4 regions of the Streptomyces sp. NPDC040718 genome follow, and region 3 is predicted to be linked to each of the others. Evidence: riboswitches for the same ligand, from Rfam matches in the RefSeq annotation. Region 3 holds a riboswitch; each other region holds the start of a gene.
What was found. Region 3 has a riboswitch for cobalamin ahead of ACZ597_RS02390 (ribonucleoside-diphosphate reductase subunit alpha). Riboswitches for the same ligand answer to the same signal wherever they lie in the genome.
Positions count from the first base shown of each region.

Region 1: it holds a riboswitch for cobalamin, as region 3 does, so the genes downstream of both, ACZ597_RS24865 (CbtB domain-containing protein) here and ACZ597_RS02390 (ribonucleoside-diphosphate reductase subunit alpha) in region 3, are expected to answer to the same signal.
Region 2: it holds a riboswitch for cobalamin, as region 3 does, so the genes downstream of both, ACZ597_RS19200 (ABC transporter substrate-binding protein) here and ACZ597_RS02390 (ribonucleoside-diphosphate reductase subunit alpha) in region 3, are expected to answer to the same signal.
Region 4: it holds a riboswitch for cobalamin, as region 3 does, so the genes downstream of both, ACZ597_RS01280 (energy-coupling factor ABC transporter permease) here and ACZ597_RS02390 (ribonucleoside-diphosphate reductase subunit alpha) in region 3, are expected to answer to the same signal.

Region 1 covers NZ_JBVIXO010000010.1:223,710-228,832, reverse strand. The annotation lists gene ACZ597_RS24880 (MFS transporter) at 1-945, shown strand, start outside; partial or broken gene ACZ597_RS24875 (5-methyltetrahydropteroyltriglutamate--homocysteine S-methyltransferase) at 950-1,300, shown strand; gene ACZ597_RS24870 (CbtA family protein) at 1,380-2,204, opposite strand; gene ACZ597_RS24865 (CbtB domain-containing protein) at 2,219-2,446, opposite strand; cobalamin riboswitch at 2,762-2,887, opposite strand; gene tsaD (tRNA (adenosine(37)-N6)-threonylcarbamoyltransferase complex transferase subunit TsaD) at 3,043-4,122, shown strand; gene ACZ597_RS24855 (hypothetical protein) at 4,207-4,425, opposite strand; gene ACZ597_RS24850 (FAD-dependent oxidoreductase) at 4,815-5,123, shown strand, end outside.
Region 2 covers NZ_JBVIXO010000006.1:505,306-510,428, reverse strand. The annotation lists gene ACZ597_RS19210 (hypothetical protein) at 131-349, shown strand; gene ACZ597_RS19205 (tRNA(His) guanylyltransferase Thg1 family protein) at 417-1,193, shown strand; cobalamin riboswitch at 1,272-1,409, shown strand; gene ACZ597_RS19200 (ABC transporter substrate-binding protein) at 1,445-2,431, shown strand; gene ACZ597_RS19195 (FecCD family ABC transporter permease) at 2,428-3,447, shown strand; gene ACZ597_RS19190 (ABC transporter ATP-binding protein) at 3,444-4,220, shown strand; gene ACZ597_RS19185 (LysR family transcriptional regulator) at 4,246-5,123, opposite strand, start outside.
Region 3 covers NZ_JBVIXO010000001.1:526,178-531,300, forward strand. The annotation lists gene ACZ597_RS02375 (carbon starvation CstA family protein) at 1-1,275, shown strand, start outside; gene ACZ597_RS02380 (CstA-like transporter-associated (seleno)protein) at 1,272-1,469, shown strand; gene ACZ597_RS02385 (Uma2 family endonuclease) at 1,524-2,108, opposite strand; adenosylcobalamin-variant (AdoCbl-variant) riboswitch at 2,243-2,319, shown strand; gene ACZ597_RS02390 (ribonucleoside-diphosphate reductase subunit alpha) at 2,476-4,869, shown strand; gene ACZ597_RS02395 (ribonucleotide-diphosphate reductase subunit beta) at 4,869-5,123, shown strand, end outside.
Region 4 covers NZ_JBVIXO010000001.1:282,695-287,817, reverse strand. The annotation lists gene ACZ597_RS01300 (PadR family transcriptional regulator) at 1-8, opposite strand, end outside; gene ACZ597_RS01295 (energy-coupling factor ABC transporter ATP-binding protein) at 54-881, opposite strand; gene cbiQ (cobalt ECF transporter T component CbiQ) at 872-1,621, opposite strand; gene ACZ597_RS01285 (energy-coupling factor ABC transporter substrate-binding protein) at 1,625-2,008, opposite strand; gene ACZ597_RS01280 (energy-coupling factor ABC transporter permease) at 2,008-2,706, opposite strand; cobalamin riboswitch at 2,736-2,961, opposite strand; gene ACZ597_RS01275 (flavodoxin family protein) at 3,086-3,805, shown strand; gene ACZ597_RS01270 (BTAD domain-containing putative transcriptional regulator) at 3,821-5,123, opposite strand, start outside.

The DNA.
Region 1 (5,123 bases), on a different contig from region 3:
AGGTACGGCAGCCGCAAGGTCCTGTGCACCGGCATGGCCGCCTACCTGGCCGCGCTCGCGAGCCTGCCCCTCGTCCCGAACCTCGCCGTACTGACGGCCGCCCTGGCCGTGTTCTCGTGCGGCAACACGGCCGTCGACGTCGCGATGAACACCCAGGGCGTCCTGGTCGAACGCGCCTACGGCCGCCCCGTACTCGGCGGCTTCCACGCCATGTTCAGCCTCGGCGGCATCGCCGGCGCCACGGCGGGCGGCCTCGCGGCCACCGCCGGGATCGGCATCCGCGCCCACTTCACGGTGACGGCCCTCGTCCTGCTGGTGGTGGCGGGCACGGCGGCCACGGCCCTCGCCCCCGATCCGCCGCCGGCCGGGGGCCCCTCCAGGAGCGGCCCCCTGCTGGCCCTGCCCGGACCGGGCCTGTGGATCCCCGGCCTCGTGGCGTTCTGCGCCCTGATGGGGGAGGGGGTCGTCAACGACTGGGGCGCCGTGTACCTGAAAGAGGAGACCGGAGCCTCGGCCGGCGCGGCGGGCCTGGGGTACGCCGTCTTCTCCGCCGGCATGGTCATCGGCCGCCTCACCGCCGACCGGCTGCGCGCCCGCCTCGGAACGGCCCGCTTCACCTTCCTGTGCGCCGTCGTGGCGGGCGCCGGCGCCCTGATCCCGATCCTCGCCGCGACGACGACGGCGGGCTTCATCGGCTACACCCTGCTGGGCCTGGGCATGGCCGCGGTCATCCCCCTCGTCTTCGCCCACGCGGCCGCCCTGCGACCCGGGCACACCGGCTCCTCCATCGCCGCCGTCTCGGCCGTGGGCTACGTCGGCTTCCTCGCGGGCCCCCCGGTCATCGGCGCCCTGGCGGAGGCGGCGACCCTGCGGTGGGCGATGCTGGTGCTGCCGGCGCTGATGGCGGCGATGGCGGCCCTGGCCCCCCGCCTGCGCCGCCCCTGACCCCGGCGACGTCGTCCAGGCCATCGACGACCTCGACGCCGACGTCATCAGCCTGGAAGCCGCACGCTCCCACATGCAGGTCGCCCGCGAACTCGCCGCCCACGGCTACCCCCGCGAGGCCGGCCCGGGCGTCTGGGACATCCACTCCCCGCGCGTCCCCGGCACCCGGGAAGCGGCCGGCCTGCTGCGCACCGGCCTGGAGGCCATCCCGGCAGAGCGGCTGTGGGTCAACCCCGACTGCGGCCTGAAGACCCGCGGTTGGCCGGAGACCCGCGCATCCCTGGAGAACCTCGTCGCCGCCGCACGCGAGGTCCGCGCCGGCCTCACGGGCGGCGACGCCCGGCCCGCGGGCTGACGCTCCGGGCGGAATCGCCAGAGCCCTGCCGCCCCGGAGGTCCGGGGCGGCAGGGCTCTGCGCTGTGCGCGGCGTACGGTCAGACGAGGGCCGACGCGGGCCGGGCGGCCGTCGCCTCCGCAGCGGCGGCATCGGTGCGGTGGGCCAGCAGCCGCTGGGCGAGGACGCCGAAGACGACGGCGAACACCGTCCACAGGACGAGCTGGACGGCGATGGAGGCGACCCGGAAGTCCCACAGCAGGGCTGCGGGGAACTCGGCCTTGACGGCGTCGGTGTTGTCCGGGAGGACCAGGAAGGCCAGCCCGGTCGCGACGACGAAGCCCGCCCCGGCCGCCAGGGTCGCGTTCCAGTTGCCCAGGCGCGGTGCCAGGCGCCGCCCCAGGACGATCGCGCCGACACCCAGCAGGACGCTGAGCAGGATCATCAGGAAGAACAGCGTGGTGCGCTGGCCGATGGTGTCCGGGTTGCCGACGGCCGGCGGAGTGGCCGGGTACTTGAGGAACGGCACCAGGTAGACCAGCGCGAACGCGCCCCCGGCGGTGAGGGCGGCAGTGGCCCGGGCGCTGAACCCGCCCACACGGCCCAGGGCGAAGGAGAACGCGAGGGAGGCGATGCCGCCCAGCGCGACTCCGTAGACCAGCACGCCGGTGGCGAGGCCGACGGTGGACTGGACGGGCCGGCTGACGAGCTCTTCCTCCTCCTCCGCGGCGGCGGGGGCGGCGCCCCCGTGACCGGTGTGCCCGGCGGGGGCGGCTTCCTTGGCGGCCGCGGCCTCCTCGACGGCGATGGAGCCCCGTACCGGCGGCTCACCGACCACGTAGGCGACGGCGAAGGCGAACAGTCCGGCGATCAGGCCCGCGAGCATGCCGCGGACCAGCAGACCTCTGACAGTGGAGGCGTACATGGTGCGTGCGCCTTTCAGTGGCAGGGGAAGCCGAGCAGGTGACGGCCGTCGTGCACCCACTCGTGGACGCCCTCGCCGGAGAACACGGCGGTGGCGCCCTGCTCCGCGCCGACGAAGTACAGGGCCACGAGCATCAGCAGCCCGACGAAGAGCGCCCAGGGCAGCACGGCCTTGACGGGCAGCGGAGCCGACGGCGAGAGGGCGGGGGCGGATACGGCAGCGGAAGCGAGAGCCTCGGCCATGGTGGAACCTCCTCGGGGAACAACGCGTCCCATACGGTGGTGCGGGACGACGGTCCTCGGGTCTGACTCGCCGCGCCGCCACCCCGGGGAGGGGAGCCGCCGCAGCACACAGTGGCGCGACCATGCCGGATTCACACCGGACTTCCGTCTCGCCGTCGTCGCTATGTCTTTATGTCGCCGTGACGCTACAACCCCGCGGGCCTTTGGACCAAGCGGATGAGTCGCTGATCACAGCTTGGGCACCCCGCCACGGAACTCCGGGCGGAGGCGGCGCACATACGACCGGGGCCGCCGAGGGACCCGGTGTCGCGGCCGGGTTGAGGGACCCGGCGGCGTGTGGTGGCCGTCGCTTCCCAGGACCGTTGTCCGGTCCCAGTGCGTATGACGGCGGTCGTTCCCGCTCACCGCTGCGGGGCAGTCCCGGATTCCCACCGGGTTACCTCTTACGACGCATCCCGCCTGGCGGACGGGGCGAACCAGCTGCACCCGCCACCCCAGGCCACGGCGTTCGAGGAGCCTCCGGCACCACGGGTATCTTGTTGCACATTACGTGCAACAGCGAGTCCTGTGTGAAAGGGGCCGGCGTGGCCGCTCCGGTGGTGTTGGGCATCGAGTCCTCGTGTGACGAGACCGGGGCCGGAATCGTGTCCGGCGGGCGGCTCCTCGCCCATGTCGTGGCGTCCAGCATGGACGAGCACGCCCGCTTCGGCGGGGTCGTGCCCGAGATCGCCGCCCGTGCGCACCTCCAGGCGTTCACCCCCGTCGTCCAAGAGGCCCTGGACCGGGCGGGGCTGCGGCCGCGCGACCTCGACGCCGTCGCCGTCACGACCGGGCCGGGCCTGTCGGGCGCGCTCCAAGTGGGGCTCGCCGGGGCGAAGGCGCTCGCGTACGCGGCGGGGGTGCCGCTGTACGGGGTGCACCACCTGGCCGGGCACGTCGCCGCCGACGCCCTGGAGCACGGGCCGCTGCCCGACCCGTGCGTGGTGCTGATCGTGTCGGGCGGGCACACCTCGCTGCTGCTCGTACGGGACCTCGTGCGCGACCCGATCCTGCACCTCGGCGACACCGTCGACGACGCGGCCGGCGAGTGCTTCGACAAGGTGGCCCGGGTGTTCGGACTGCCCTACCCCGGCGGGCCCGCGATCGACCGTGCCGCCCGGGCGGGCGACCCGCGCGCGGTGGCCTTCCCGCGCCCGCTGACCGGGGCGCGCGACGACCCGTACGCCTTCTCCTTCTCCGGCCTGAAGACCGCCGCCGCGCGCTGGGCCGAACGCCACCGGCAGAGCGGCCGGGAGGTTCCGCTGGCCGACGGGGCCGCCTCGCTCCAGGAGGCCGTCGCCGACGTGCTGACCCGCAAGGCGCTGGCCGCCTGCCGGGAGCACGGCGTGCGCACCCTCGTGGTCGTGGGCGGCGTCGCGGCCAACTCGCGGGTGCGGGCCCTGGCGGAGGAGCGGTGCGCGGCGGCCGGCGTGGAACTGAGGGTGCCGCCGCTGACGCTCTGCACCGACAACGGGGCGATGATCGCGGCCGTCGGCGACCTGCTCGTGCGGGCCGGAGCGGATCCGGCGCCGCCGGACGTGTCCATCGACCCGTCCGCCCCCCTGGAGTACGCGGCCCTGAGCCCCGCCGCGCGCCGGACGGCCGCCGCACCGCCCGCGGGCCGATCCGCCCGGTGAGCGCCGGGGCGGCCCGGCACGCGGACACGGCACTGCGCGGACCGTCGGCTCGGCGGTCCGCGCAGTGCCTCGGGCGGTCACCCGTCAGCAGTCGTCGCCGTACCCTCCGCCCCAGTCGTCATCGTCGTCGTACCAGCCGTGGCCGTGGTCGTCGTCCCAACCGCCGCCACCGTGGCTCACGGCGACCGTCTGGGTGGGAACCGCCGCGGAGGCCGTACCCGCCGCGCCGATGGCGGCGCCGCCGGCCATGAGGACTCCGATCGCGGACGCCGCGAAGAGCCGCTTCACTCTCAGTGCTCGCATGGTTCAAAACCCTTCTGGTAACTGCGCCGCTCATACGGCGCGGAGTGCCGTCGGCCTCCTTCCGTCACTTCACGGAGTTCTGCCTTCGCCCGATGAACGTGTGTCGGAGGACGCGTCCGCCGTCAACGCGGCTGTTCGAGCCGCGGACCTGGGGGCCGGATCGCGCTTCCAAGGGCCGTGTGAATCACCGCGGGCGAAAGGCCCGTTCCCGCGATGGCGGCCGTCTCCTGTCCATGCTAGTCACCTACCTGTGGGTCGTCACCTCGGGAGCCGGGGACGCGTCGCGCCACCGGCCACGCCGCTGCCGTTCCCCACCGCCGCCGTGCGGTATACGTCTCCTGGGGCCCGCCGGAATTCCCGCGAAGGGGTGTGCTGCTGCTGTGGCTGCTGTGGAACGCACGACGTGCTGTGTGGTGGGGGGCGGTCCGGCCGGCATGGTGCTGGGGCTGCTGCTGGCCCGGGCCGGGGTCGAGGTGACGGTGCTGGAGAAGCACGGGGACTTCCTGCGCGACTTCCGCGGCGACACCGTGCACCCCTCGACCCTGTCGCTCCTCGACGACATCGGCCTCGCCGAAGGCTTCGCCCGGCTGCCGCAGCGCCGGGTGTCCTCGGTACAGCTGCCCCTCGGCGCGGACCGGTCCCTGGTCACGGTCGGGAACATCGCGGCGCTGCCCGGGAAGTACAACTACATCGCGATG
Region 2 (5,123 bases), on a different contig from region 3:
CTCGCAGGGCCCGAGCGCCCAGCCGACGGGCCGTCGCCACGAAGCTCTCCTTCGGGTGCTTTCGTTCTGTCCGGCCGCCGCGGTCTCCTTCGTCCGCGTAGCTTGTGCGCTCTCGACGAAGGGAGCCGAGGTGGCGGAGCAACGGGGTCCGGACTGGGGGCGCGGCCTGCTGGCGGTGGGCCTGCTGCTGTTCATCGTGGGGTTCTTCACCCTCTGGCCGTTGTCGGTCGTGGGTTTCCTGATGGTCCTGTTCGTCGGGGTGTCCACGGCGGGGCAGAGACGGGCCGGCGGTCAGCCTCCGGAGACGCTGCTGCAGCCGGGAGACCGGCCGTGGAAGAGGAACGAGTAGCCAGGGACGGGGCCGGTGCGCGGTCGTAATTGCGGCGGCGGTTCCCGGCCTCCGGATACCCTGCGGCATGAGCGACACGACCGCACTCGGCGACCGCATGAAGCGGTACGAGGCCGCGCACCGGGCTGTGCTGCCCCGGCGCACCTACACGATCCTGCGCCTCGACGGCCGCGCCTTCCACACCTACCTGCGCCACGCGGACAGGCCGTTCGACATGGGCTTCGTCGAGGACATGGCCGCCGTCACCGAGGCGCTCTGCGCCGAGGTGGGCGGGACGGCCTTCGCGTACCACCAGTCCGACGAGATCAGCCTGCTGCTCACCGACTTCACGGGCCAGGGATCCGAGCCCTGGTTCGGCGGTGTCGTCGCCAAGCAGCTGTCGGTGTCGGCGTCGCTGGCCACGGCGGTCCTCAACGAGCGCAGGCCGGGTCGGCGGGCCCTCTTCGACGCGCGGGTCTTCACCATGTCCGATCCCGTCGAGGTCGCCAACTACTTCGTGTGGCGGCAGCGTGACGCCGTCCGGAACTCGATCTCCATGGCGGCCCAGGCGCACTTCTCCCACAAGCGGCTCCAGCGCGTGTCGACCGGTGCCATGCAGGAACTGCTGTGGTCCGAGGCAGGGGTGAACTGGAACGACTACCCGGCCGCCTGCAAGCGGGGCCAGGTGGCCGTGAGGGCGACCGGAGAGCGGGCCGTCGAGTACACGGACAAGCGGTCCGGCGAGACCGTGCGGACGACTGCTCTTCGGTCCTGGTGGGAGGTAGGTGGCGCGGAGCACTTCTCGGCGGAGCCGGGCGGATGGCTCGCGCAGCGGATCCCGGCGATGCCGACGCTGACGGCCTGACAGGTCGTCCGATCGGACGCGGCGCGGCGGGCTCCGTTCCCGGGGCCCGCCGCCCCTTCCGGGCGTGAAGATCGGATCTGGCAGACTTGGCCGGGTTGTCCCGGCGGTGCAGGACAGGAAACCGGTGCGAATCCGGTGCGGTCCCGCCACTGTGACCGGCCGCCGCGTGCGCGTGGGGGCCGGGAGTCAGACACTGACGCACCGCCTCTTCACTTCGACCGGGGACGAGGATCCCCCGGAGAGGCCTCACCATGTCGCGTGTCCGCGCCGCCGTGCGCTCCTTCCTGCCGTTCGCCCTTGTCCTGCCGCTCGCCGCCTGCGGCGGGCCGCCGGGGGCGGAGCGGCCCGCCGGGGCGCAGGCCGCGCCCGGGTTCCCGTACACCGTCACCAACTGCGGTGTCAGCAGCACCTACCAGGCGCCCCCCGAGCGGGCCGTCACCATGAACCAGCACGCCACCGAGATCATGCTGGCCCTCGGGCTCCAGGACCGGATGGCCGGCACCGCCTACCTCGACGACTCCGTGCTGCCCGCCTACCGGCCCGCCTACGACCAGATCAAGGTGCTGGCGAAGGAGTACCCCTCGAAGGAGGTGCTCCTCGGCGCCAACCCCGATTTCGTGTACGGCGGTTACGCCAGCGCCTTCGACAAGGGGCAGGGCCGGGACCGCGAGGGGCTGGCCAAGGCCGGCATCGGCTCCCGGCTGAGCGTCGAGTACTGCACCGAGGGCCCCGTCGGCCTCGAACAGCTGAAGACCGAGATCACCGAGGTCGCCCGGACCTTCGGCGTGCCCGAGCGCGGCGAGGCCCTCGTCCGGGACGAGCAGCGGCGCGTCGACGCCGTCACCGCGCGGGTGAAGGACCGGGCCCGCCCGGCCGTCTTCGTCTACGACTCCGGCGAGGCCTCCGCCTTCACCTCCGGGGGCAACGGCATCGGCAACGAGATCGTCTCCCTCGCCGGCGGCGCGAACGTGTTCGCCGACCTCAAGGACACCTTCGGCGACGTGCCGTGGGAGAAGGTCATCGAGCGCGGACCCGAGGTCGTCCTCATCTACGACTACGGCGGCACCACCGTGGAGGCCAAGAAGCAGCGCCTGTTGAACGACCCGGCGCTCGCGCAGGTTCCCGCGGTGAAGAACCGGCGGTTCGCCGTGCTGCCGCTCTCCTCCGCCGTGCTCGGCGTGCGCGTCGCCGACGCCGTCGAGTCCCTGGGCCGCCAGCTGCACCCCGACGCCCCGTGAGGCGCGGGCTGACGCTGGTGCTGCTGGCCGCCGCGCTCGCCGCTTCGGCGGTGGCGGGGCTGGCGCTGGGGCCCGTACGGATCCCGCCCGGCCAGGTCCTCGACATCGTCCTCGGCGGTCCCGGCGCGCGCGGGGCCTTCGCCTCCATCGTGTGGGACGTGAGGATGCCGCGCGTACTGCTCGGGGCCGTCGTCGGGGCCGGGCTCGCCGTGGCCGGAGCCGTGCTCCAGGCCCTCGTCCGCAACCCGCTCGCCGACCCCTTCCTGCTCGGGGCCTCCTCCGGGGCCTCGGCGGGGGCGGTGCTCGTCATCGTGTTCGGCGCGGGCGCCGCCGCGGTCGCGGGCGGACCCGTGCTGCCGGCCGCCGCCTTCGCCGGGTCCCTGGCCGCGCTCGTCGCCGTCTACGCCATGGCCCGGCGCGGCGGCACCATGACCACCGGCCGGCTGATCCTGGCCGGGGTCGCCGTGCAGTACGTCCTGTCCGCCCTGACCAGCCTGGTCCTCGTCCTGTCCGCACACCCCGACCAGATACGCACCGCACTGTTCTGGACCCTGGGCGGCCTCGGCGGGGCCCGCTGGGACGAACTCGCCCTGCCGGCCGCCGCGCTGCTCGCCGGCACCGGTCTGCTCACCGCCCTGGCCCGGCCGCTGGACCTGCTGCTCGCGGGGGAGGAGGGCGCACGCACCCTCGGCCTGGACACCGGCCGCTTCCGGGCCGCCGTCTTCGTGCTGTCCTCCCTCGTCATCGGGGTGCTCGTCGCCTACAGCGGGGCCATCGGCTTCGTCGGGCTGATGGTCCCGCACGCCGCCCGGATGGCCGTCGGCGCAGGCCACCGGGCGCTGCTGCCCGTCGCCGCGCTCGCCGGGGCCGTCTTCCTGGTCCTGGCCGACCTGGTCGCCCGTACGGCGGCGGCCCCCGAGGAGGTCCCGGTCGGGGTGGTCACCGCGCTGGTGGGCGGGCCGTTCTTCCTGTGGATGCTGCGCAGGACCAGCCGCACCGAGGGGGTGGCGGGATGACGCGCGGACCGGCGGAACTCGCCGTCGAGGCCCTGCGTTACGAGGTGGACGGGCACACCCTGCTGCACGGGGTCGACCTCACCGCCCGCCCCGGCGAGACGGTCGGCGTGGTCGGGCCCAACGGCAGCGGCAAGACCACCCTGCTGCGCTGCGTCTACGGCACCCTGCGGCCCACCGCCGGCCGGGTGCTGCTCGACGGGGCCGACGCCGGGGTGCTGGGCGCCAAGGAGCGCGCCCGGCGGGTGGCGGTGGTCCCGCAGGACGCCGCTGGCACCTTCGGGCTGACCGTCCGCGAGGTCGTCGCCATGGGCCGCAGCCCGCACAAGCGCTTCTGGGAGCAGGACGGCCCGGAGGACCGGCGGCAGGTGGCCGCGGCGCTGGAGCGGGTCGGCGCGGCCGGCTACGCCGAGCGGCGTTTCGAGGAGCTCTCCGGCGGCGAGCGCCAGCGCGCCCTCGTCGCCCGCGCCCTCGTCCAGGAGCCGGGCCTGCTGGCCCTGGACGAGCCGACGAACCACCTCGACATCCGCTACCAGCTGGAGGTGCTCGGCCTGGTCCGCGCCCTGCCCGCGACCGCCCTCCTGGTCCTGCACGACCTCAACCTCGCGGCTTCCTTCTGCGACCGGCTGTACGTCCTGTCGGCGGGCCGGGTCGTCGCCGCGGGACCGCCGGGCGAGGTGCTGGACGAAGCGTTGTTGGCGGAGGTGTACGGGGTCCGCACCCGGATCGGCACCCACCCGACGACGGGCGCCCCCAGCATCGTCTACCTGCCCTAGCCGCCCGCCCGCGGCGGAAGGCCGCTCACGAGGACATCGTCCCGAGCTCGCGGGCGATGCGTACGAAGGACCGGACCATCGGGTTGTCGTTGTCCGACCGCCAGACCAGGCCCCAGCGCAGCTTCGGGGCGTCGTGGAGGGGCACGTAGGTGATGTCGGGGCGGACATGGAAGCGCGTGACCTGGGCTGCGAAGGAGTGGACGGCTTCGCCCGATGAGATGATCATGAACAGCGAGTCCAGGTCGGAGGCGTGGGTGAAGTTCCGCTCGATCGTCCGGCCACTGGGCGTGTGGAAGGGCATGAACGCGTCCTCCCAGTAGTCGGGCTGTAGCGACTTCCCGCCGATCACGCCGTGGTCGGCGAACACCTCCAGGGACACCGAGGGCCGGACCGCGAGCCGGTGGTCGGACGCCACGGCTGCGACCCGGGGCTCCTCGAAGAGCACCGGGCCCACGGTGAGGTCCGGTTCCTCGACGGGGAGCCAGGCGAGCAGCAGGTCCGCTTCGCCCCTGCGCAGCGGCCCGAAGGGATCGATGAAGCCGTTGTAGCGCAGTCGTATCCCGCACGTCGGATTCAGGGAGCGGAACGCATCCCAGAAGGGCCGCAGTTCGTGTGCGTTGGAGACCAGCAGGTTGATCCGCAGGACGTCCGTCTTGCCCTGGGCGGCGAGCCGCGCCCGGTCCACGCTCGCCTTCAGCCCCTGGAAGACGGGGAGCAGGTCGTCGCGCAGTTGCTCGCCGACCGGCGTGAGCCGTACCTGGCGGCTGGTCCGTTCGAAGAGTTCGGCTCCGATGGACCGTTCCTGCTTCTTGATCGCCTGGCTGACCCGCGCCGCCGACACGTGCAGCCGCTCCGCCGTCCGTCCGAAGTGCAGCTCCTCCGACAAGGTCAGAAAGATCTCGA
Region 3 (5,123 bases):
GTCGGCGTGGTCATCGCGATGCCGACGCTGAAGATGCCCTCGGTCACCGACTTCGCCGCCCGCGGCGACGGCCCGGTCTTCGCCGGGTCGATGTTCCCCTTCGTCTTCATCACCATCGCCTGCGGGGCCCTTTCGGGCTTCCACGCCCTGGTCTCCTCGGGCACCACCCCGAAGATGATCCAGAAGGAGACCCAGGTCCGGGTCATCGGCTACGGCGCCATGCTGACCGAGTCCTTCGTCGCCGTCATGGCGGTGATAGCGGCGAGCATCATCGAGCCCGGCCTCTTCTTCGCGGTCAACTCCCCCGGCGGCGTCATCGGCGCCACCGTCCAGACCGCCTCGAAGGCCGTCACCGACTTCGGCTTCGCCATCAGCCCGGAGGCCCTCGCGCAGGCCGCGAAGGACGTCGAGGAAGCCAGCCTGCTGTCCCGCACGGGCGGTGCGCCGACCTTCGCACTCGGGATGTCGGAGATCTTCTCGTCGGTCATCGGCGGCGCCGGGATGAAGGCCTTCTGGTACCACTTCGCCATCATGTTCGAGGCCCTGTTCATCCTGACCACCGTCGACGCCGGCACCCGCGTCGGCCGGTTCATGCTCCAGGACACCCTCGGCAACGTGCACAAGTCCTTCAAGGACGTCAGCTGGAAGCCGGGCGTGTGGCTCGCCAGCGCCATCGTCGTCGGCGGCTGGGGCTACTTCCTGTGGGTCGGCGTCAAGGACCCGCTGGGCGGCATCAACCAGCTCTTCCCGCTGTTCGGCATCGCGAACCAGCTGCTCGCCGCGGTCGCGCTGGCCGTCTGCACCACGCTGCTGGTCAAGTCCGGCCGGCTCAAGTGGGCCTGGGTCACCGGCGTCCCGCTGGCCTGGGACGTCGCCGTCACCCTCACCGCGAGCTACCAGAAGATCTTCTCCGACGACGTGAAGGTCGGCTTCTTCGCGCAGCGCGACAAGTACCAGAGCGGCATCGACGCCGGGAAGGTGCTGCCGCCCGCCAAGAACATGGACGACATGCACACCGTGGTCACCAACGCCACGGTCGACGGGGTCCTGTCGGCGCTGTTCGCGGTCCTGATCATCATCGTGCTGGTGGACGCGGCCCGGGTCTGCCTCAAGGCCGTCGCCGACCCCGGGTCGGTCCGCCTCTCCGAGGTGCCGTGGACCGAATCGAAGATCATCGCCCCGGCCGGGCTGATCGCCACCGCCGGGGAGAAGGCCGAACTCGCCGCCGCCGGCCTCGACGGCAGCGGGGGCAAGGCCAAGGAGCCGGTCGCGTGAGCGGGGTGCGCGGGGCGCTGGCGAAGGCCAGGTTCTACGTACGGGAGTTCTCCGGCGAGGCCGCGTACGACCGCTACGTCGCGCACGCCCGCTCCCACGAGCCGGACGCCGAGGTCCTGACCCGGCGCGCCTTCGAGCGGGCCCGCACCGACGCCCGCGAGGCGGACCCCCGCGAGGGCTTCCGCTGCTGCTGAGGAACCAGAAGGGCCCCGCCGGACCTCCGGCGGGGCCCTTCGGCGCAGCCGGGGTCAGCGCACCCAGTCCTTGAGGGGCTCGGTCTGGAGGGTGATGCCGACGGGGTCGGGGAGCGTGACTTCCTTACCGAAGGGAACGGTGCGTACGCTCTCGTAGCATGTGCCGTCCGGGTCACTGTGGACGAGAACCTGGCACTTGAGCCGGTCGATGAGCAGGTAGACGGGGATGCCGGTCTCGGCATACGCGCGCGGCTTCTCGACCCGGTCGCGCCGTTCGGTGTCGGAGTCCCACGAGGTCACCTCGACGGCCATCAGGATCGGGCCCGGATCCACCCAGTCGCCCTGCCCGACGAACGCGTCCTCATGCGCCAGGATTCCATCCGGAATGGCGCGCCCGCCCCGGTACTGTTCGGCCTTGATCCCCTGCCCCGCGTGCAGCCAGAACCCTGGGCGGTGCTGGATACAGATCCGGGACAGCCACACGATGATCCGCCCATGGTCCCCGTCCGGCATCGCCTTGCTCCTCAGCACCCCACCGATGAATTCCAGCCGCAGCCCCTCCTCCTCGCGGGCCGCTATCCGTGCCAGGTGCTCGAACGCTTCGGTCGTCATGTGGGGATGGTCGGTCATGAGGGTCATGCCTCGCTCGCCTTCCTCGACGGTGCTGTCTCCGACGATAGCGGAGAGGTACGTCAGAGGGACGCGGAGTCGCGGGCGACACAACATCTAGGGGGTCACACAGACCCGGCCCACCACATGTATGCTCATCCTCGCTGTCGCCGCAGGGGAATCCGGTGCGAATCCGGAACTGTCCCGCAACGGTATGAAAAGTCCGAGGACCTGCCGACAGTGCGCCCGGATCGACCGAACCGGGTGCCGACACGTCCGGGCCTCGCGGTTGGGCCGGTGGACGCCATGCGGTGTGTACGCGATCCCGTCGCGCCCGCATGCGCCTCCCCGCGCCCCACCCGCCGATGACCGGGCCGAGCGAGGGAGAGCTCCCGCCGTGACCATCGCGCCTTCCGCACCGCGCGCCGAGTCCGTTTCTGGCGACACCACCGAAGGCCCGGGGGCCGCGCTGCTGCGTACTCTCACCGAGCTGACCGCCGACCTCCCCGACACCGACCCCGGCCGGGTCGCCGCCGCCGCCCTGCGCGGCCGCAGCGCCTCCGCCGACGAGGCCGAGCTGCGCGGGCTGGCCACCGAGGCCGCGGCGGGCCTGATCTCCGAGGACCCCGCCTACTCCCGCCTCGCCGCCCGCCTGCTGACGCTGGCCGTCGCCGACGAGGCCGCCGGCCAGGGCGCGACTTCCTTCGCCGAGTCCGTCGCCGTCGGCCACCGCGAGGGCCTGATCGCCGACCGCACCGCCGAGTTCGTCGCCGCCCACGCCGCCCGTCTGAACGCGCTGGTCGAGCACGCGCTCGCCGAGGGCGCGGACGACCGCTTCGGCTTCTTCGGCCTGCGCACCCTGCACAGCCGCTACCTGCTGCGCCACCCGATCACCCGCCAGGTGATCGAGACCCCGCAGTACTTCATGCTGCGCGTGGCCTGCGGCCTCGCCGAGGACGAGAGCGTCCAGGCCGTCGAGGAAGTCGCCTCGCTGTACGGCCTGATGAGCCGGCTCGACTACCTGCCGTCGTCGCCGACCCTGTTCAACTCAGGTACGCGCCACCCGCAGATGTCCTCCTGCTACCTGCTGGACTCCCCGCTGGACGAGCTGGACTCGATCTACGACCGCTACCACCAGGTGGCGCGCCTGTCGAAGCACGCCGGCGGCATCGGCCTCTCGTACTCCCGCATCCGCGCCCGCGGTTCGCTGATCCGCGGCACCAACGGCCACTCCAACGGCATCGTGCCGTTCCTGAAGACCCTCGACGCGTCCGTCGCCGCCGTGAACCAGGGCGGCCGCCGCAAGGGCGCCGCCGCCGTCTACCTGGAGACCTGGCACGCGGACATCGAGGAGTTCCTGGAGCTCCGCGACAACACCGGCGAGGACCAGCGCCGTACGCACAACCTCAACCTCGCCCACTGGATCCCGGACGAGTTCATGCGCCGCGTGAACGCCGACGCCGACTGGTCGCTGTTCTCCCCGGCCGACGTCCCCGAGCTGGTCGACCTCTACGGCGACGAGTTCGACGCCGCCTACGTCAAGGCCGAGGCGGCGGGCCTCGCCAAGAAGACCATGCCGGCCCGCGACCTCTACGGCCGCATGATGCGCACCCTCGCGCAGACCGGCCAGGGCTGGATGACCTTCAAGGACGCCTCCAACCGGACCGCGAACCAGACCGCGCTGCCCGGCACCGTCGTCCACTCCTCCAACCTCTGCACCGAGATCATCGAGGTCACCAACGACGCCGAGACGGCCGTCTGCAACCTCGGCTCGGTCAACCTCGGCGCGTTCGTCGCCGACGGCGAGATGGACTGGGCGCGCCTGGACGAGACCGTCCGCACCGCCGTGACCTTCCTCGACCGCGTCGTGGACATCAACTTCTACCCGACCGAGCAGGCCGGCCGCTCCAACGCCAAGTGGCGTCCGGTGGGCCTGGGCGCGATGGGCCTCCAGGACGTCTTCTTCAAGCTGCGCCTGCCCTTCGACTCGGCCGCGGCGAAGGCCCTGTCCACGAAGATCTCCGAGCGGATCATGCTGGCCGCGTACGAGGCCTCCTGCGACCTCGCCGAGCGCTCCGGCCCGCTCCCGGCCTGGGCCGAGACCCGTACCGCCCAGGGCGTCCTGCACCCCGACCACTACGAGACCGAGCGCCACTGGCCCGAGCGCTGGGACGCCCTGCGCGCCCGCATCGCGAAGTCCGGGATGCGCAACTCCCTGCTCCTCGCCATCGCCCCGACGGCGACGATCGCCTCGATCGCGGGCGTGTACGAGTGCATCGAGCCGCAGGTCTCCAACCTCTTCAAGCGCGAGACGCTCAGCGGTGAGTTCCTCCAGGTCAACGCCTACCTGGTGGAGGACCTCAAGCAGCTCGGCGTGTGGGACGCGCAGACCCGCGAGGCGCTGCGCGACTCCTCCGGCTCCGTCCAGGGCTTCGGCTGGATCCCGGCGGAGGTCCGCGAGCTGTACCGCACGGCGTGGGAGATCCCTCAGCGCGGCCTGATCGACATGGCGGCGGCCCGTACGCCGTACCTGGACCAGAGCCAGTCCCTGAACCTGTTCCTGGAGACGCCCACCATCGGCAAGCTCAGCTCGATGTACGCGTACGCCTGGAAGCAGGGCCTGAAGACCACGTACTACCTGCGCTCGCGCCCGGCGACGAAGATCGCCCGCGCCGCGTCCGGCGCCGCCGCCGTCCCGGCCGCCACCCCGGCCCAGCTGCCCCAGGCGCTCGACGCCGAGGCGCTGGCCTGCTCCCTTGAGAACCCCGAGTCCTGCGAGGCCTGCCAGTAATGAGCTCCACCGACAAGAAGAACCTCCTGGACCCGGGCTTCGAGCTCACGCTCCGCCCGATGCGCTACCCGGACTTCTACGAGCGCTACCGGGACGCGATCAAGAACACCTGGACGGTGGAGGAGGTCGACCTCCACTCCGACGTCGCCGACCTCGCGAAGCTGACGCCGGCCGAGCAGCACATGATCGGCCGTCTGGTCGCGTTCTTCGCGACGGGCGACTCGATCGTCTCGAACAACCTGGTGCTGACGCTG
Region 4 (5,123 bases), 240 kb from region 3:
AGCGACATGCCGCCATCGTAGGTCGCCCCGCTGCGGGTGATCGCCCCCCGGGCTCAGCCCAGCGCCGCGAGCTCCTCCGGGGTCCGCGGCCCCGGGGCCCCGCCCGCCAGCATCCCCCGGGCCCGCAGGAACGCGCCCACCACCGGGGCCCAGGCCGACCGAAGCCCCGCGGACGCGAGCAGCTCCGGGTCCGACAGCAGCTCGGCGGCGCGCCCCGTGCGGATCCCCGACGGGGTCAGTACGGCCGCGTCGTCGGCCCAGCGGACCGCGAGGTCCACGTCGTGGGTGGCCATGACCACCGTGGTGCCGGCCGCGCGCAGGCCCGCGAGGACGTCCAGGAGGCGTTCCTGCCCGTCCGGGTCGAGCCCGGCCGTGGGCTCGTCCAGGATCAGCACCCGGGGGGCCATCGCCACCGCGCCCGCGATCGCGGCGCGCTTGCGCTGCCCGTACGACAGCAGGTGCGTCGGGCGGTCCCGCAGCGCTGTGATGTCCAGCGCGGCCAGAGCGGCGTCCACCCGCTCGCGGACCTCCGCCGCCGGCAGCCCCAGGTTCATCGGGCCGAAGGACACGTCCTGCTCCACGGAGGCCGCGAAGAGCTGGTCGTCCGGGTCCTGCACCACCAGCTGCACCGAGGTGCGCAGCCGGACCAGGCCCTTGCGGTCGTACGCCACCTCCGTGCCGCCGAGCCGCAGCGCCCCCGAGCCGGGCCGCAGGCCCCCGCTGAGCAGCCGCATCAGCGTCGTCTTGCCGCTGCCGTTGCGGCCCAGCAGCACCAGCGCGCGGCCCTCCGCGATGCCGAAGTCCACCCCGGACAGCACGGCCGGGCCGTCCTCGTACGCGTAACCCGCGCCGACCAGCTCCACCAACGGGGTCACAGCCACAGCTCCTTCAGTACGAGGGTCCCCGCGACCAGGGCGGCCAGCAGGGCGGCGGACCCCGTCAGGAACCGCCAGGACAGCGCCGCGTCGGGTACGAGCACCCGCAGCGCGCCGTCGTAACCGCGCCCAGCCAGCCCCTCCTGGAGCCGGGCCGCGCGGTCGAAGGCCCGGACGAACGAGGTCGCCGCGAGCCCGGCCAGCGAACGCCACACCGCCGCCCGGCCCGTCTGCCCGAGCCGGGCCGCCTGGGCGCGCCGGACCCGCGCCATCGAGTCCAGCAGCAGGAAGCCGATCCGGTACATCACCAGGGCCACGTCCACCACGGGCGCCGGCACCCCGGCCCGCACCAGCCGGGGCAGCACGTCCGAGACCGGGGTCGTGAAGGCGAACAGCAGCACCCCGAGCGAGGCCGCCGAGGTGCGCAGCAGCAGCTCCGCCGCGTGCCGGGGCCCGTCCGGGGCCAGGGCGAGGAACCCGTCCGGGCCGCCCACCGAAACCAGCAGCGGCAGCGCCCCGGTCACGCAGAAGCCCAGCGGGACCCGGAAGGCCCGCCACAGCTGCCGCCCGGCCACCCCGGCCGGCCCGAGCAGTACGGCCAGGGTCGCGGCGGCCACCAGCGGCCCGCCCGGCCAGGGCGGCAGGCACACGGCGGTGACGGTCAGCCCGAGGCCCAGCAGGGCCTTCTCCAGCGGGTGGCGGCCCCGCCAGCGGCTGGAGTGGGCCGCCACGTCGATCGGCAGCACCGCCTACGACTCCGGGGTGGAGCGGGGCTTCGCGGCGTCGGCGGTCCCGGCGCCCTCCGTGGTCTCGGACCCGGCCTGCGCGAGGGCCTGCGCCGCGCCCTGGCGGCGGCCCTTGCGGACGCCGAAGTAGTAGGCGAGCACGCCCGCGCCCAGCGCCGCCTGGAGGGCGAACAGCGCGGACTCGACCTCGCCCGAGGGAGGTTCGTACAACGGGGAGAACCAGGGCTCGTAGTCGGGCTCCAGCTCGGTGATGGCCGCTTCGGCCTGCGCGTCGGCGCCGGCGAAGGGCTCCTCCTTGTCATCGCCGAGCCCCAGCGCGAGGGGGAGCACGGCCAGTGCCGCCACCAGGAGCAGCAGCAGGGTGTTGATCTTCGCGTTCCTCGTCATCAGAGGGCCGCCTCCTGCCGGGCCTGCTTGCCGCCGGTCAGCTTCGCGACCCCGAGCCGTACCAGGTCCGACTTGCTGGACTGCATCAGCAGCCGCATCACGAGCACCGTCAGCAGGCCCTCGCTGATCGCGAGGGGGATCTGGGTGAGGGCGAAGATGCCGGCGAACTTCTCCAGGGAGCCCAGGAAGCCGCTCGCCGGATCGGGGAAGGCCAGGGCCAGCTGGACGGAGGTCACGCAGTAGGTGACGAGGTCGGCGAAGAACGCGCCGAAGAAGACGGTCACCATCAGCGGCAGGTCGAACTTCCGCAGCAGCCGGTAGACCCCGTAGCCCGCCCAGGGTCCGGCGACGGCCATCGAGAACACGTTGGCGCCCAGTGTGGTGAGCCCGCCGTGGGCCAGCAGCAGTGCCTGGAAGAGGAGGGTGATCGTGCCGAGCACCGCCATGATCGGCGGCCGGAACAGGATGGCCCCGAGCCCCGTCCCCGTCGGGTGCGAACAACTGCCCGTCACGGAAGGGATCTTCAGGGCGGACAGGACGAACGTGAACGCACCGGACGCCCCGAGCAGGAGCGTGCTCTCCGGGGTCGACTTCACCTCGCGGGTCAGCGCGCGGACCCCGTGGACGACGAAGGGGGCGGACGCGGCGCCCCAGGCGGCCGCGTGCAAGGGGGGCAGGAACCCCTCGGCTATATGCATGGGTTGGGAGACCTCTCCAGCACCTCGTGGATGGACGACGCGCCCCGGCCGGTCTCCTGGCTCACGGGTACTGATGCCCTGGCTCCGCCTTCCCGGGCCCATGCGGTTTCCCGCGCGGGCCCAGTGGCTTCCCGCGGTGGGGGCACCTCCCGGACGGAGTCTGGGGGAGAGTGGAGCCGGACTTCCCGATCACAGTGGCGAGGGCCGCACCGGTCTTCCACCGGTTTCCCGAACACCAAGGCCAGATGACCCTAGTCGCACGCACGGACCGTCACAACCCGGACCGATCCGGCCACCGGCCCGTCCGCCCGCCCCGCCGCGCACCCGGACGGGCCAGGCCCACTGGCCGGCCCGCCGGGCGCCCGGCACGGTGGAGGGCATGGCCGCCGACGACAGCCCCCGGTACGAGGACCTCTCCGCCGTCTACGTCAACTGCACCCTCAAACGCTCTCCCGAGACCAGCAACACCGAGGGACTGATCGCGCGGAGCCGGGCCGTCATGGAATCGGCCGGGGCCCGCACCTCGCTGATCCGCGCCGTCGACCACGACATCGCCACCGGGGTCTGGCCGGACATGACCGACCACGGATGGGAGAGCGACCAGTGGCCGGTCCTCTACAGCCAGATCATGGACGCCGACATCCTGGTGCTGTGCGGCCCGATCTGGCTCGGGGACAACAGCTCCGTGATGAAGCAGGTCATCGAGCGGCTGTACGCCTGCTCCTCGCTGCTGAACGAGCAGGGCCAGTACGCCTACTACGGGCGCGTCGGCGGAGCGCTGATCACGGGGAACGAGGACGGCGTCAAGCACTGCGCCATGAACATCCTCTACAGCCTCCAGCACCTCGGCTACGCCGTGCCGCCCCAGGCCGACGCGGGCTGGATCGGCGAGGCCGGCCCCGGCCCCTCCTACCTGGACCCGGGATCGGGCGGTCCCGAGAACGACTTCACCAACCGGAACACCACCTTCATGTCGTGGAACCTGATGCACCTGGCCGCGCTCCTCAAACGCGCCGGCGGCATGCCGGCCCACGGCAACCAGCGCTCCCTGTGGGACGCCGGCTGCCGCTTCGACTTCCCCAACCCCGAACACCGCTAGGTCCCGTCCTCCGGATCACGCCGGGCCCGTCTCCGCCAGCGCCGACTCCAGCCGTGCCAGCAGCGGCCGTGCGTTCATCCTCCGGCAGTCCTCCACCGCCCCCTCCAGCAGCGCCCGCGCCTCCGCGGGCCGCCCGGCCGCCAGCAGGGCCTCCGCCAGCGGGGGCACCGCCAGCGCCCGCACCAGCGTCTGGCCCGAGCGGCGGCCCAGCGCATCCGCCGCCCGCAGCTCCCGCAGCGCCTCCGCCGTGTCCCCGCGCGCCAGCGCGATCCGGCCCAGCCCGATCAGCGCCGCGCACTGGCCCGCCAGGTCGCCCGAACCCCGCGTGTGCCGCAGCACCCGCGCGAAGCCCTCCGCCGCCTCCTCCAGGCGCCCCTCCACCCGCAGCGCCTCCGAGACCCAGCGCAGCATGCACATGCGGGGCCAGGCCGCCCCGCCCAGCTCGGCCACCGCCAGCGCTCGGCGCAGCTCCCGCAGGGCCCCGCGGGTGTCCCCGCGCGCCAGCAGCACCTGGCCGATGCCGCGCAGGGCGTGCGCCTGGCCGTAGCGGTCGCCGGCCGCCTCGAAGACCGCCGCGCCCCGGCGGCAGCGGGACTCCGCCTCGTCGAAGCGCCCCTGGAGCCGGTCGAGGTACGAGAGCACCCAGCCCGCGTAGGCGGCTCCGTGCGCGTCCCCGAGCTCCTCGAACAGCGCCTCACCGGCCGTCACCGTCTCCCGGGCCGGCCCCCACTCCTCCCGGCAGGCCCGCAGCCGGCCCAGCCCGACCAGCATCAGGGCCTCACCGGTCCGGTCCCCGGCCGCGCGGGCCGCTGCCAGGCCCGCCTCCTGCACCGCCTGCCAGCCGGCCAGATCGCTGCGCAGGTCGAACACGTACTCCCCGGCCGCCGCGAGCTCCCACGCGGCACCCGGATCCACCCGCACGGCCTGCCGGACGGTGGCGACCAGGGACTCCCGCTCGGCCCCGAGCCAGCGCACCGGCTCGGCCCGCGGCCCCGCCAGCAGCGCCGGATCGGTGACCCGCGCGGCGGTCCGGGCCAGCCCCGGGTAGTCCAGGCCCTGGTGCGCCCGCCGGGCCTCCCGCACCAGGGCCGTCCAGCAGGAGAGCACCCGGCGCACGGCCTCCCCGGCCCCGCCCAGCTCCCGCCCGAAGGCCCGCACCAGGTCGTGCATCCGGTAGCGGTGGCCGCCCGCCTCGTCCCGGCCGGCCACCTCCAGCAGGTGCGCCGCGACCAGCGCGTCCAGGGCAGCCTCGGCGGCGCCCGCCGGCCCGCCCAGTACCGCGGCCGCCGTCCACGCCGCGTGGTCCGGTGCGTCCAGC